DNA from 2 places in the Arthrobacter sp. NQ7 genome. Region 1 is predicted to be linked to the other one. Evidence: predicted binding sites of a transcription regulator. Region 1 holds the regulator's gene; the other holds the start of a gene.

Evidence for each region. The regulator HrcA, encoded in region 1, represses chaperone genes, less so after heat shock. The targets are predictions, from matches to a motif close to TTNGCACTCGNNNNNNNCGAGTGCNAA.
Region 2: the regulator HrcA is predicted to act here: its motif matches at 3,055-3,081, upstream of groES (co-chaperone GroES).

What each region holds. Positions count from the first base shown of each region.
Region 1 is NZ_JARFXU020000003.1:33,283-40,739, reverse strand. It holds gene lepA (translation elongation factor 4) at 1-1,202, shown strand, start outside; gene hemW (radical SAM family heme chaperone HemW) at 1,228-2,457, shown strand; gene PUN71_RS04975 (DUF4870 domain-containing protein) at 2,511-2,921, opposite strand; gene PUN71_RS04970 (DUF3097 family protein) at 3,047-3,898, opposite strand; gene hrcA (heat-inducible transcriptional repressor HrcA) at 4,071-5,084, shown strand; gene dnaJ (molecular chaperone DnaJ) at 5,169-6,296, shown strand; gene PUN71_RS04955 (16S rRNA (uracil(1498)-N(3))-methyltransferase) at 6,299-7,078, shown strand; gene PUN71_RS04950 (GerMN domain-containing protein) at 7,065-7,457, opposite strand, start outside.
Region 2 is NZ_JARFXU020000039.1:6,770-14,226, forward strand. It holds gene PUN71_RS22230 (ATP-dependent DNA ligase) at 1-85, opposite strand, end outside; gene PUN71_RS22235 (dihydrofolate reductase family protein) at 143-745, shown strand; gene groL (chaperonin GroEL) at 916-2,526, opposite strand; gene groES (co-chaperone GroES) at 2,605-2,898, opposite strand; gene PUN71_RS22250 (hypothetical protein) at 3,150-3,527, opposite strand; gene PUN71_RS22255 (THUMP-like domain-containing protein) at 3,580-4,839, shown strand; gene PUN71_RS22260 (shikimate 5-dehydrogenase) at 4,866-5,684, opposite strand; gene PUN71_RS22265 (glycoside hydrolase family 3 N-terminal domain-containing protein) at 5,771-7,219, opposite strand.

The DNA of each region.
Region 1 (7,457 bases):
GCGTGGTGACCTACGTGCGCGTGGTGGACGGCATGCTCCACCCGCGCGAACGCATCCAGATGATGTCCACCAGGGCCTCGCACGAGCTCCTGGAGATCGGGGTCAGTTCCCCGGAACCCACCCCTTCCAAGGGCCTGGGCGTGGGCGAGGTGGGCTACCTGATCACCGGTGTGAAGGACGTCCGGCAGTCCAAGGTAGGCGACACCGTCACCAACCTGGCCAAGCCGGCCGCGGAGTCGCTTCCCGGCTACGCCGATGCCAAGCCTATGGTGTTCTCCGGCCTGTACCCGCTGGACGGCGCCGACTACCCGGTACTCCGCGACGCGCTCGAAAAGCTCATGCTCAACGATGCCGCCCTGGTGTACGAACCGGAGACCTCGGCCGCGCTGGGCTTCGGCTTCCGCGTGGGCTTCCTGGGCCTGCTGCACCTTGAGATCACCCGCGAACGCCTGGAACGCGAATACAACCTCGACCTGATTTCCACGGCTCCGAACGTGGAATACGAGGTGACCCTGGAGGACAAGAAGGTGGTCCGGGTGACCAACCCCAGCGAGTACCCCACCGGCAAGATTGCCGAGGTACGCGAACCCATGGTCTCCGCCACCATCCTGGCCCCCAACGAGTTCGTCGGCGCCATCATGGAACTGTGCCAGTCCCGCCGCGGCGTGATGGGCGGCATGGACTACCTCTCGGAGGACCGGGTGGAAATCCGCTACCGCCTGCCGCTGGCGGAAATCGTGTTCGATTTCTTCGACATCCTGAAGTCGAAGACCCGGGGCTACGGCTCCCTGGACTGGAAGGCCGACGGCGAGCAGGTTGCCGACCTTGTGAAGGTCGACATCATGCTCCAGGGCGAGCAGGTGGACGCGTTCAGCGCCATCACGCACCGGGACAAGGCCTACGCCTATGGTGTGATGATGACCGGCAAGCTGCGCGAACTCATTCCGCGGCAGCAGTTCGAAGTGCCCATCCAGGCGGCCATCGGTTCCCGGATTATCGCCCGGGAAAGCATCCGCGCCATCCGCAAGGACGTGCTGGCCAAGTGCTACGGCGGTGACATTTCCCGTAAGCGAAAGCTGCTGGAGAAGCAAAAAGAAGGCAAGAAGCGCATGAAGATGGTGGGCACCGTGGAGGTGCCGCAGGAAGCGTTCATCGCCGCCCTCACCACCGACGAATCAAAGGACAAGGCCAAGAAGAAGTGACCACCGCACAGCGGGGGACCCGCTGATGCCCAGCGTGCTTCCCCTCGGCGACCCGGCGCCGTCGGACGGTCTGTTGCCTGACCAGGCAGCGGACGGTGCGGCGGTCCGGGCCTTTGGCCTGTACGTCCACATTCCGTTTTGCGCCGTCCGGTGCGGTTACTGTGACTTCAACACCTACACCGCCACCGAACTCGGCGGCGGGGCGTCGCAGGACGCCTATGCCGGAACCGCGGTATCGGAGGTGTCGCTGGCGGCGGCGGTGCTCTCGAGGTCAGGGCTGCCGGAGCGGAAGCTCAGCACCGTCTTCTTCGGGGGCGGCACGCCCACTCTGCTTCCCGCGGACGACCTCGCCATGATCCTCCGGTCGGCGATCGACCAGTGGGGAATCGAGGATGGTGCCGAGGTGACCACCGAGGCGAACCCTGATTCGGTCACGCCCGAGTCCCTGGCGGTCCTCAAGGAGGCGGGCTTCACCAGGGTCTCCTTCGGCATGCAGTCCGCCGTTCCGCATGTGCTCAAGGTCCTGGACCGCACCCATACTCCCAGCCGGGTGCCGCAGGTGGTGCAGTGGGCCCGCGAAGCGGGGCTCGCCGTGAGCCTGGACCTGATCTATGGAACTCCGGGGGAGTCGCTGGCCGATTGGCGCCACTCCCTGGACACCGCGCTCTCGTATGGGCCCGACCACATCAGCGCCTACGCGCTGATCGTTGAGGAGGGCACCAAGCTGGCCGCGCAGATGCGCCGCGGCGAAGTCCCGGGAATTGACGACGACGACCACGCTGACAAATACGAGCTTGCCGACCAGCTGATTACCGAAGCCGGGCTTGGCTGGTACGAGGTCAGCAACTGGGCGCGCACGCCTGAGCAGGCGTGCCGGCACAACCTTGCCTACTGGCGGGGCGATGACTGGTGGGGCATCGGGCCCGGCGCCCACTCACACGTTGGCGGTGTCCGCTGGTGGAACGTCAAGCATCCGGCAGCGTATGCCAACCGGCTGTCCCAGGGGCTGTCGCCTGCGGCGGGCAGGGAAACGCTGGATGCGGAGACCCGGACCATGGAACGGGTGATGCTTGAAGCGCGGTTGCAGTCGGGGCTGGACCTGTCGACGCTTACTGCCGGCGGCAGGCACCAGGTGGCCGGCCTGATCGCTGACGGCCTCGTGGAACCGGCTGACGCCTTCCGGGGACGGCTGGTCCTGACGCTGAGGGGCAGGCTCCTGGCCGACGCAGTGGTCCGCCGGATCCTCCCGGACTGACGCGGAGGGTCCTTCCGGGAATCCGGACGCCAGCGGTGGGTCCGGAACGCCGCTTACTTAATCCAGCGAAGGTTGAACTGGTACCGGTGCGGCTGGCCCCGGTTGACGTGGATTCCCGCTGCCACGGAGAAGCAGGTGAGCGCCACCCAGATCAGCGTGGCAATGACGGCGAAGATATTTCCCACGTAGGGGATGAACACCAGGATGTTGGCCAGCACGGCGGCGATGGTGGGCGGCAGGCTGAAGTTCAGTGCTTCCTTCGATTCCTGGGCGGTGAACGGTCCGCGGTCCCGGAAGATCAGGTAGATCAGCAGCGACGGGACGCATCCCAGGATTCCACCGAAATGTGCGAGCGTGGCCCACTGGCGGTCTTCGCTGGCCGTCAGCGGCAGCGCATTGGCGGGGACGCCATGGTACTCGGAACGGCCCTGGCCGTCCCTGTGATCACGTGCGTTGTCTGCCACAGTCTGTTCCTTCGGAGGTGCAAGTGGTGCTGGCTTCATGTTCTGGCGCGGTGGGGGTGTGCCGTGTATGTCTGCAAGGCACCCGCAATACCAAGAATACTGGCTGTTGGGCACCTGCCCGGCCGTCAGGGCACGGTGAGGAAGTCGATGACCTCCTCCACCCGTCCCAGGAGGGACGCTTCCAGGTCGGCGTACGTGCGGACGGCCCCCAGCAGTTTCTGCCATCCGAGCCCAATGTCTTCCTTGGTGGCGTGCGGCCAGCCGAACGCTTTCAGGATCCCGGTCTTCCAGTCCTGCCCGCGGGGAACGGCGGGCCATTTGTCGATGCCCAGGACGGCGGGCCGGATGGCCTGCCAGACGTCCACATAGGGGTGGCCGACAATCAGGACGTTGCTAGCGGCCCCCGGGGAAGCCATGACGGCGTCCGCTATGCGCGATTCCTTGGAATCGGGGACCAGGTGATCCACCAGCACACCCAGCCGCCGGCCCGGGCCGGGCTTGAACGCGGCGACAGCGCCGGCCAGGTCGTCGATACCGTGCAGGGGCTCGACGACGATGCCCTCCACGCGCAGGTCGTCTCCCCAGACCTTCTCCACCAGTTCGGCGTCGTGCTTGCCTTCCACCCAGATCCGGCTGGACTTCGCCACCTGGGCGCGCTGGCCTTCCACCCGCACGGACCCGGATGCGGTCCGCCCGGCGGCTGCTCCGGTGGCTGCAGCCTTGGGTGCCGGCGGCATCAGCCGGATGGGCTGGCCGTCGAGCAGGAAACCGAATCCCAGCCGGAAAGTCCGCGACTTGCCCCGCCGGTCCTCCAGCGCCACCACGTGCATCCCGCCGGATTTCTCCACCCGCGTCACGGCCCCCACCCAGCCGGACTGGACTTCCTCAAGCACCATGCCGCGCTGGACGGGAACCTCGGGAAGTTCCGTCCGGGCTGGAGCGGAGATTCCCCGGGGTCCCCAGTTCTGGTAATCCATGAAGTCATCCGCCTAGCACTAGGTCCCTGGCCCCGGAATTTCGCCCGGAGCGGTACCAATGCTAACAACGGGGCAAGGCATAATAGACTGTTAGCACTTAGGCATGTCGAGTGCTAACCCCTGGCTGGCACCGGGCGGGGCGCGCGCCCCGGACCATGGATGGAGGTGGAGAGTGAGCGAGCCACGCAAACTGGAAGTACTGCGGGCCATCGTTGAGGACTACGTCCACTCCCGCGAACCCGTGGGGTCGAAGGCCCTGGTGGAGCGGCATCACCTTGGCGTTTCGAGCGCCACCATCCGCAACGACATGGCAGCGCTGGAGGATGAAGGGCTTATCACGGCCCCGCACACCAGTGCCGGCAGGATTCCCACCGACAAGGGCTACCGGCTTTTCGTCGACCAGATTTCGGCCGTGAAACCCCTGTCCGCCGCCGAGCGCCGGGCCATCCAGTCCCTGCTGGAAGGTGCAGATGACCTCGATGACGTCCTGGAACGCACCGTCCGGCTGCTGTCGCAACTGACCAACCAGGTGGCCGTGGTCCAGTACCCGCACCTGAGCCGGGCACTTGTCCGCCACATCGAATTCGTCCTGCTGGCCCCGCGCAAAGTACTGGTGGTCCTGATCGCCAACAGCGGCAAAGTGGAGCAGCGCGTCATCGACGTCGGACAGGACCTTGGTGACGACGTGCTGGCCGAGCTCCGTACCCGGTTCCTTGGTGCCCTGGGCGGAACCCGGCTGAGCCAGCTTGCGCAGGCGCTTCCCGCCGTCGTGGCCGCCACGCCCCACGCGCAGCGCCAGGCAGCACACGCCCTGGCCCTGGGGCTGGAGGCACTGGCGCAAAGCAGCCGGGAGGACCGGATGGTCATGGCCGGGACCGCCAACCTGGCCAGGTCCAACGTGGATTTCCCGCTCAGCATCGGCCCGGTGCTGGAGGCGCTCGAGGAGCAGGTGGTGATGCTGCGCCTGCTGAGTGAAATGGCGCAGGACCACCGCGGTGTGGCTGTGAGCATCGGGCGGGAAAACCCCTATGACGGACTCGCCGAGGCATCCGTGGTGGCCACCGGCTATGGTCCGGACAGCGCCGCGAAAGTAGGAATCCTCGGCCCGACCCGGATGGACTATCCCACCACCATGGCCGCCGTCAGGGCAGTAGCCCGCTACCTTTCCAGGATTTTGGGGCCCTGACTCTTTGCCGCCGGAGCTGTCCGGCCGGAAGACAAGAGCTTGGCCGCCGACTGAACGCAGTACAACAAGGAAGAGATACGAACTTTGAGCAGCCACTATGACGTCCTTGGAGTCTCACCCGAAGCTACCGGGGAGGAGATCAAGAAGGCCTACCGCAAGCTGGCCCGCACCCTCCACCCGGACGTGAACCCCGGTGACGACGCTGCGGAACGCTTCAAGGCGGTAACTCACGCCTACGAGGTCCTTTCCGATCCCCAGAAGCGCCGGGTCTATGACACCACCGGGAACGAGAACGGCACGGACAATGGCTTCGGCGGTGCAAGCTACGCAGGCCAGGGCTTTGCCTTCCAGGACATTTTTGACACCTTCTTCGGTGCCGGCGGCAGCGCCGGCCCCGCGTCCAGGGTCCGGCGTGGCCAGGACGCCCTTATCAGCGTCCGGATTGACCTGCGCGACGCCGTCTTCGGCGTCAATAAGAAACTCGAAGTGGACACTGCCGTGGTCTGCCCCACGTGTGATGGATCCTGCTGCCGTCCGGGGACCCATCCCGAGCGCTGCGATATCTGTGGCGGCAGCGGCCAGGTGCAGCGGGCCGTCCGCTCCATCCTGGGCCAGGTCATGACCGCAGCCCCCTGCGGCACCTGCGAAGGCTTCGGCACGGTCATCAAGGACCCCTGCAACGAGTGCAGCGGCCAGGGCCGCATCCGCAGCCGCCGCTCGCTGACCATCAAGGTTCCCGCGGGCGTTGCCACCGGAACCCGCATCCAGCTCTCCGGCCAGGGCGAGGCCGGACCGGCAGGGGGCCCCGCCGGCGACCTGTACGTCGAAATCCGCGTCAACAACGATGCCACCTATGTGCGCGAAGGCGATGACCTGCATGCCACCCTGCACATCCCCATGACCGCGGCTGCGCTGGGTACGGATGTCAGCCTGGAGACCTTCGACGGCACCCAGGAGATCGACGTCAAGCCCGGTACCCAGTCAGGGGAAATCATCACCCTGCGCGGACTGGGTGTCACCCACCTGAGGGGCTACGGCCGGGGCGACCTGAAGGTCCACCTGCAGGTGGACACTCCGGCCAAGCTCGACTCCGCCCAGGAGGACCTGCTGCGCCAGCTGGCGAAGCTCCGCGGCGAACAGATCACCGAGGGCAAGCTCGCCGCCAGCGGCGGGATGTTCGCCAAGCTCCGGGACCGGTTCGGTAACCTGTAGCGGTGAGCAACCCCGTCTTCTTCACCTCCGCCGGTTCACTGTCAGGGATGACAGCGGGGAGCATGTTCCTCCTCGAGGGCCCAGAGGCCCGGCACGCGGTGACCGTCAAGCGGCTGTCTCCGGGCGAAGCGGTGGACATCGTGGACGGCGCCGGTACGCGGATGACCGGGAAAGTGGTCTCGGCCGCCGGTTCCGCCCTAGACGTCGAATGCGCAGAGCTCAGCATTGAAGAGAGGCCGGACATCCGGCTGGTACTGGTCCAGGCCTTGGCCAAGGGAGACCGTGACGAGCTGGCCATCGAGACCGCTACCGAACTGGGCATCGACGCCGTCATCCCGTGGCAGTCTGAGCGTTCCATCGTCCGCTGGAAGGGCGACCGGGCAGCGCGCGCACACGCAAAATGGGAGTCCACGGTAGCGGCGGCCGCCAAACAGGCGCGGCGCGCGTGGATCCCCGAGGTGCGCCCCGCCGTCGAAACAGCCGGACTCGCCGCGGCCGTGGAAGCAGCGGACTTGGCTGTCATCCTGCACGAGGACGCTGTCCGGCCGCTGCGAACCGTCCTCGAGGACTGGCAGGGAAAAACCGGTCCCGGTGCACGTGAAATCCTGCTCATCGTGGGACCGGAGGGCGGGATCAGTCCCCGCGAGGTCACCAGGCTCTGCGACAAAGGCGCCGTGACTGCCCTGTTGGGGCACCACGTCCTGCGCTCCTCCACAGCGGGGCCGGCCGCCGTCGTCCTTGCCAGCGACATCCTTGGCCGCTGGACTCCTACCGGACCTTGAAGGACCTGGTGTCCTCGTTCCGGTCCGGCTCGCCTCCGGCCCCTGCCTGCGCCACCCGCAGTTCATAGTCGCCGGCGGGCAGGTTGAGGGCCAGCGTGAAAACGCCGGCCTGCCCCTGTTCCGCGGCCGCCGTGGTTTCGCCCGTCAGGAACGGAGCCTTGGTGCTGTCGTCGGGGGACTGCAGGATCTGCCAGCGAAGCTTCGCGCCAGGAGATGTACTGCGGCCGGTGATCTTGACGCTCCCGGCGGCCACTTCGGCGTTCTCCTGCGGATCGATGATCCAGATCGGTGCCACCAGGCCGGCAGCGCGGGTCATCAGGGCACCCAGCTGCACTTTGCCGAAAGCGACATAGTCCGTGTGGCCGTCCACCAGGATCCT
Region 2 (7,457 bases), on a different contig from region 1:
GGCGCGCCAGGGCATCCACTTTCGCCAGCCGGGAGCGGGTCGAGGCGACGGCTTCCGAGGTTTCCACGAGCTCAAGGAGCAGCATGGCACCATCCTGCCACGGACACTGGACAGCACCCCGGCGCGGGTCCAAGATGGGCGCGTGGGCATCATCGTGGCAAACCTGTTCATCACCCTCGACGGCGTGTACCAGGCGCCCGGCGGCCGGGAGGAGGACACCGAGGGTGCCTTCAACTTCGGCGGCTGGCAGGCGCCCGTGTCCGACGACGAGTCCGGCGCGGCAATAGCCGAAGGCATCGGCCGCATGGACGCCCTCCTTCTCGGCCGGAAGACCTATGACATCTTCGCCGGGTACTGGCCGCACCAGAGCGGTGACATCGCGGACACACTGAACCGGGTCCCCAAGTTCGTGGTCTCCGGTTCCCTGGCCGATCCGGCCTGGGCGGGAACCACCGTGCTGCCAAATGCTGCGGCGGCCGGCAGGATCCGGGATGAGTACCAGCAGGTGCACATGTTCGGCAGCGGCGTCCTGATCCGTTCGCTGCTGGAAGCGGAGGTGCTTGACCGGCTGCACCTCTGGCTGTATCCGGTCGCGCTGGGGCAGGGCAAGCGGCTGTTCGATACCGGCACCCTGCCGGCCACCTTCCGTTTGGCGGAACCGGCGCGCAGCTTCCCCAAGGGTGCGGTGTCGCTGGTGTATGAGCCGGCCGGTGGCGTGGAGACGCAGGAGATGGCGGCAAGCTAGTCCCCCTAACCCCGCTACGCCCGGCCGGGGACCCCGGACGGCGTGGGCCCATTCTGGCATGCAAAAAACCGGCCCAGCGGATGCTGGACCGGTTTCCTGGCCTCAAAAGGGCCTACGCCGGCGAGGGCCCCAAGCCGGGCGAAGCGAGACTTGGGAGCCGGCGGGGACCGCTAGTGGCTGTGGCCTGCGTGCTCGTCCTCTTCGGCCGGCTTCTCCACGACCAGGGTCTCGGTGGTGAGAACCAGAGCGGCGATGGAGGCCGCATTGCGAAGGGCTGCACGGGTGACCTTGACGGGGTCGATGACGCCCGCACCAATCAGGTCCTCGTACTCGCCGGACTTGGCGTTGAAGCCGTTGTTGACCTCAAGGTCGGCAACCTTGGAGGTCACCACGTAGCCGTCGAAGCCTGCGTTCTGGGCGATCCAGCGCAGCGGCTGGACCAGCGCGCGGCGGACGATGCCCACTGCAGCGGCGGCGTCGCCTTCGAGGGCCTTGACCGAAGCGTCCTCATCCAGCGCCTTGAGGGCGTGGATCAGGGCGGAGCCGCCGCCGGCCACGATGCCTTCTTCGAGGGCAGCGCGGGTGGAGGAAACGGCGTCCTCGATACGGTGCTTCTTTTCCTTCAGCTCAACTTCGGTGGCCGCGCCGACCTTGATGACGCCGATGCCGCCGGCCAGCTTGGCCAGCCGCTCCTGGAGCTTCTCGCGGTCCCAGTCGGAGTCGGTGCGGGCGAGCTCAGCACGGAGCTGGGCAACGCGTGCCGCTACGTCCTCGGCCGTTCCGGCGCCATCCACGATGGTGGTGTTGTCCTTGGTGACGGTGATGCGGCGGGCAGTACCCAGCACCTCCAGGCCAACGGAGTCCAGGCTCAGGCCCAGTTCCGGGGAGACAACCTGCGCGCCCGTCAGGGTGGCGATGTCCTGCAGCATGGCCTTGCGGCGGTCACCGAAGCCCGGAGCCTTGACGGCAACGACGTTCAGGGTGCCGCGGATCCGGTTGACGATCAGCGTGGACAGGGCCTCGCCCTCAACGTCCTCGGCGATGATGAACAGCGGCTTGGAAGCCTGCAGCGCCTTTTCGAGCAGCGGCAGGAACTCCTGGATGGAGGAGATCTTGCCCTGGTTGATCAGGATGAGGGCGTCCTCGAGGACTGCTTCCTGGCGCTCCGCGTCGGTGACGAAGTACGGGGAGAGGTAGCCCTTGTCGAACTGCATGCCCTCGGTGAGGACCAGTTCGGTCTGGGTGGTGGAGGACTCTTCGATGGTGATGACGCCATCCTTGCCCACCTTGCCGAAGGCCTCGGCGAGCAGCTCGCCGATTTCGTCGCTCTGCGCCGAAATGGCGGCAACGTTGGCCACCTGGCCGCCTTCGACCGGACGGGCGTTCTCCAGCAGGCGCGCTGCCACGGCCTCAACCGCGACCTCGATGCCGCGCTTGATCTGGCCCGGAGCGGCGCCGGCTGCCACGTTGCGCAGGCCTTCCTTGACCAGTGCCTGGGCCAGGACCGTTGCGGTGGTGGTGCCGTCACCGGCAACATCGTTGGTCTTGGTGGCTACTTCCTTGGCCAGCTGCGCGCCAAGGTTCTCGTAGGGGTCGTCCAGCTCGACTTCGCGGGCGATGGTGACGCCGTCGTTCGTGATGGTGGGGGCACCCCACTTCTTGTCCAGGACGACGTTGCGGCCGCGGGGGCCAAGCGTCACCTTGACGGTGTTCGCGAGCTTATCGATGCCGGCCTCGAGGGACCGGCGGGCAGCGTCGTTAAACGCAAGCTGCTTTGCCATGGTTTTGTCCTTTCAAAGACAGAACCCCGCACTGCCGGCCAGCATGAGCGTGGTCGGCGGCACGGGGATCCGAAAGAGTTACTTAACGACGACAGCCAGGACGTCGCGGGCGGACAGCACGAGGTACTCGGTGCCGCCGGTCTTGACTTCGGTTCCGCCGTACTTGGAGTAGATGACGACGTCGCCAACTGCCACGTCAACGGGAACGCGGTTGCCGTCCTCGAAGCGGCCGGGGCCTACTGCAACAACTTCGCCTTCCTGCGGCTTCTCCTGTGCGGAGTCCGGGATGACCAGGCCGGAAGCCGTGGTCTGCTCGGCTTCGAGCGGGCGGACAACAATACGATCCTCAAGAGGCTTAATAGAGACCGACACTCGGACCTCTCCTTTTCGTCAGCAAATTCGTGGACTGGAAAGCTTTCCGCCGTAGCTGGCAAACCGTCGTCGCGGTGCCGGCAGCAGCCTGGCTGGCAGCTCTTCATGTGTTAGCACCCTCCTAGGGAGAGTGCTAATGAAGACTCTATGTAAGGGTTAGCACTCGGTCAAGGTGAGTGCTAACGTTTCGTCATGGGCGTACTGCTTTTCGCGGTTTCCGACGCCGTCCTTCCGGCATCACGGCGGGCTCGCTACTGGCCCAGGTCCTCGAAGTGCACGTCCTCGCCGTCGGTGTCGCCGCCACCCTGCTGACGTTCGCGGTACAGCACCCAGCCGGCCGCCGCTGCCGCGAGCACCGCCGTGACCAGGAAGAAGATGCTCCCGGTCCGCGCGCCGTCGTACAGTCCGCGGATATCCCGCGATTCCTGGGTGTCGTCATGGATGTCGTGGCCGCCCACGGAGTAGACCGTGGCGTTGAAGGTGTCCAGCAGGAAGATGATGATCAGGAGGGCGATGCAGACCACGGCCACTATCGAGGCGGCGATCAGGACAGGACGGGCGAACCTGGCAATGCCGCGGGACCCTGGCTCGTGGCTGCCGGTGGACCCGGGGGCTGCGCTCTCATCCATGGTTCAACAGTATCCGCATCCCCGCACGCGCTCCTCCACTAGGCTGGAACCCATGGCTCATGCTCCCCAAGACCAGATGGCACAGGACCACATTGCACCGCTGCTGACCCCTGAAGGCTGGGAGTTGCTGGCATCCCTGGGCCCCTACCGGGATGAGGACTCGTTCGAGCTCAACGCCGCGCTCCGGAAGGCAGGGCATCCGGCGGAACTGGTCACGGCCGTCCTGACCCAGTCCCGGCTCCGGACCAAAGCGCAGGCAAAGTTCGGCGAATTCGCCGGCCAGATGCTCTTCACGCAGGCCGGACTGGAGCAGGCCACGCGACTGAACGTTGCCGCACACCACGCGCAGCGGTTCGCCGCCGCCGGGATCCGCAAGGTGGCCGACCTGGGCTGTGGGCTGGGTGCCGATTCCCTGGCCCTGGCGTCGCTGGACATCGACGTGACCGCGGTGGAAATGGATGAAACCACCGCGGCGTGCGCCACGGTGAACCTCATCCCGTTTCCCAACGCCACCGTGGTCCACGCCGACGCCGTGTCCGTCCCGTTGGAAGGGGTGGACGGCGTGTGGCTGGATCCGGCGCGCCGGACCACCTCCACTTCCGGTACCAAGCGGATCTGGGATCCTGAGGCATTTTCCCCGCCGTTGTCCTTCGTGGAGTCGCTGGCGGCGGACGGCAAGGCGGTGGGCGTGAAGATGGGTCCCGGCATGCCGCACGAGTCCGTGCCCGCCGGCTGCGAGGCGCAGTGGGTGTCCGTGTCCGGGGACGTCACCGAGGTGACCCTCTGGTTCAACGCGGTCCGCAGGCCCGGCGTCCGCCGTGCCGCCCTGGTCCTGGGTGCGCAGGGCCCCGCCGAACTGGGCAGCGCAGATGACTTCGGCGCCGGCCCCGCCGCCCCCGTGGGACCGGTGGACGGTTACCTTTACGAGCCCGACGGCGCCGTGATCCGCGCCGGCCTGGTGGCGGACGTGGCCCTGCAGCTGGGCGGCCACCTGGTGGATGAACATATCGCCTATATCTGCGCCCCGGAACTGGTCCAGACCCCGTTCGCCAGGGCCTACAGGGTCCTGCAGGTCATGCCCTACAACGTGAAGGCGCTCAAGGCATGGGTGAAGCAGGAGGGCATCACAGTGCTGGACATCAAGAAGCGCGGCACCGCCGTGACGCCGGAAGAGCTGCGGAAGCAGCTGCTCCCCGGCGGCAGGAATTCCGGCAAGAAGGGCACCGGAAAGACAGCCACCCTGGTCCTGACCCGCATCGGGGAGGACCGGGTGGCCATCGTGGTGGAACCCGTCCCGGCCGCGGCCGCGTAAGCCGGGCCGGCGCGGAAACCCAGCCGCTACTGGGCGCGCATGAACTCCTCGGCGGCGCGCACCTGCTCCGGCGTGGGCCGTACTCCGGTGTAGAGGACGAACTGCTCCAGGGCCTGGATGGTGGCCACCTCGGCGCCGGTGATCACGGGCTTACCCGCCGCGCGGGCGGCACGGATCAGCGGGGTTTCGGCGGGCAGCGCCACCACGTCGAACACCAGGCGGGCAGCGTCGATGGCCTCCGCCGGGAAGGACAGCGTTTCCGCGTCGGCGCCTCCGGCCATGCCCAGCGGCGTGACGTTGATGATCATGTCCGCCGTGCCGCCGTCGAGTGCTGCCCGCCATTGGAACCCGTACTGGTCGGCGAGCGCGCGCCCGGCAGCCTCGTTCCGGGCGATGACGGTGACGTCCGTGAAGCCGGCGTCCCGGAGGGCAGCGACCGTGGCCTTGGCCATGCCGCCGGCCCCCTGGACCAGCACCGAATAGCCGGCGGGGACGTTGTTGGATGCCAGCAGTTGCTCGATGGCGGTGTAGTCGGTGTTGTAGGCCTTGAGGTGGCCGTCGGTGTTCACGATGGTGTTCACCGAGTCGATGGCCTTGGCGGAGGGGTCCATCTCGTCCACCAGCGCGATGACATCCTCCTTGTACGGCATGGAGATGGCGCAGCCGCGGATGCCCAGGCCCCGCACGCCGGCGATGGCCTGTTCGAGGTTGGTGGGCGCAAACGCCTTGTAGATCCAGTTCAGGTCCAGTTGCCCGTAAAGGTGGTTGTGGAACCTGGTCCCGTTGTTGCTGGGCCGGGCCGAGAGCGAGATGCAGAGGGTCATGTCTTTATTCAGAATGGGCACCTGACCATTAAAGCGGTCCCGCCCAGCCGGTAGCGCCATGTGCCGCTGAGACGCCTCCAAACAGCAGTTCGGGGTACTTGGCTGGGTCAGGGGCAGCCCGTTCCCGCGGGAAAGGGCCCGACGGCGGCGGGCAGCTTCCCGGGGGCGGCAGCCTTTCCGGCAAGGACGGCGGCGAGCGCGTCGAAGGCGGTGTCCGTGCGCCCGTACAGCGCCAGCTTGACCGGTGCGCTGGACCCCTGGAGCGGCCACGGAGCGTCGAGGGAAACGGCGATGTCCCCACCGGCCGGTTTGCCCCCAAAACCGATGAGGTTCACCAGCGGCCCTGATCCCACACCGAGTCCGGCACGGGCGGCCGCGGCTTCGAAGCGCTCCCGGTCACCGGGGCCTCCGCCGGCCACGCGCACCGAGCCCGGCACCAGCGGTCCGCCGCAGGGGCCGGCCAGGACCGTGACGGCTGACGCCGAGACCCGGGCGGACAGGGCTGCCCCGCTTCCGGCGGGCGCACCTGCGCCGGGTGTCCCCGCCGGTGGCGTGCTGCGGGCACGCCAGATCATCATGGTGGCCACCCGCTGCGCGGCCTCATCCAGGCGGGCAGCGGGAAGGGTCCCGGCCGCCAGCGCCTGGAGGATGGCGGCGTGCGCCTGTTCGACGTCGGCGGGCATCAGCAGCAGGTCCGCGCCGGCGGCCAGCGCTTTCACGGCGGCCGCGCCTGCCGGGTACTGGTTGTCCACGGCGCCCATGTTCAGAGCGTCCGTCACCGCCACGCCTTTGAATCCCAGGCTGCGCAGTGCGGCATAGCTTGGCGCCGAGAGCGACGCCGGGACGCCGGGTTCCAGCGCGGGCACGGCGATGTGCCCGGTCATGACGATGGGCAGCCCGGCGTCCACCGCGGCCTGGAAGGGCTTCCAGTCCCTGCCCCGCAATTGGTCGATGCCGGCTGGCTGGACGGGCAGGCTGAGGTGGGAGTCCGTGGTGACGGAGCCGTGGCCGGGGAAATGCTTCACGGTGGGAAGGACCCCAGCGTCCAGCATGCCCTGGGAGAAGGCCACCCCGTGGGCTGCGGCCGCCGCCGGATCCGCGGACATGGAGCGGGCACCGATGGTGGGGTCGCCGGGGCCGATCGTGACATCCGTATCAGGGGCGAAGTCGAGGTCGAAACCCAGGGGCACCAGCTCGGCAGCCAGGCCCTTGCCGGCCTCGCGCGTGAGCGCCGGGTTGTTGGCGGCGCCGTAGCTCATCGGAGTGGGCCACTCGGTGAGCGGGGCGCCGAGGCGTGCCACGGCCCCGCCTTCCTGATCCACGCCGATGATCCCCGGCCAGCTCCGGCCGTCGGCGGACGTGGCCTGCTGCAGCCGCTGGTTCACCGCGGCCATGGCCGCCACATCCACCCCGCCCTGCGGGCCGCGCGGAACGTTGTCGCCCATGATGATGCTGCCGGCCAGGTGCAGCCGCTGGATGAGGGCGGCATGGGCCTCCACCTGGCTTCCCTTGTAGAACGGAAGCAGGACCTGCCCGGCCTTCTCCTCAGGGGTCATGGCCTTGACCGCGGCGGCTGCGGCCTCCTGGTCCCGCTGCTCCGGTCCCCACCCGAGGGGCCGGGAACCCGCGTCAGGTGAGGGTGACGCCGCAGGAGGTGCCGGCGTCGTACTTTCCGGCGCGGAAGGGGAGGCGGTGCTGGCCGTCGTGGAGGGCGACGGCGGCGCGGACGTTGGGGAGGCCGTGCAGGAAGCCAGGGCAAGGGCCGACAGGGCCAGGAGGAGGGGGAAGCATTTG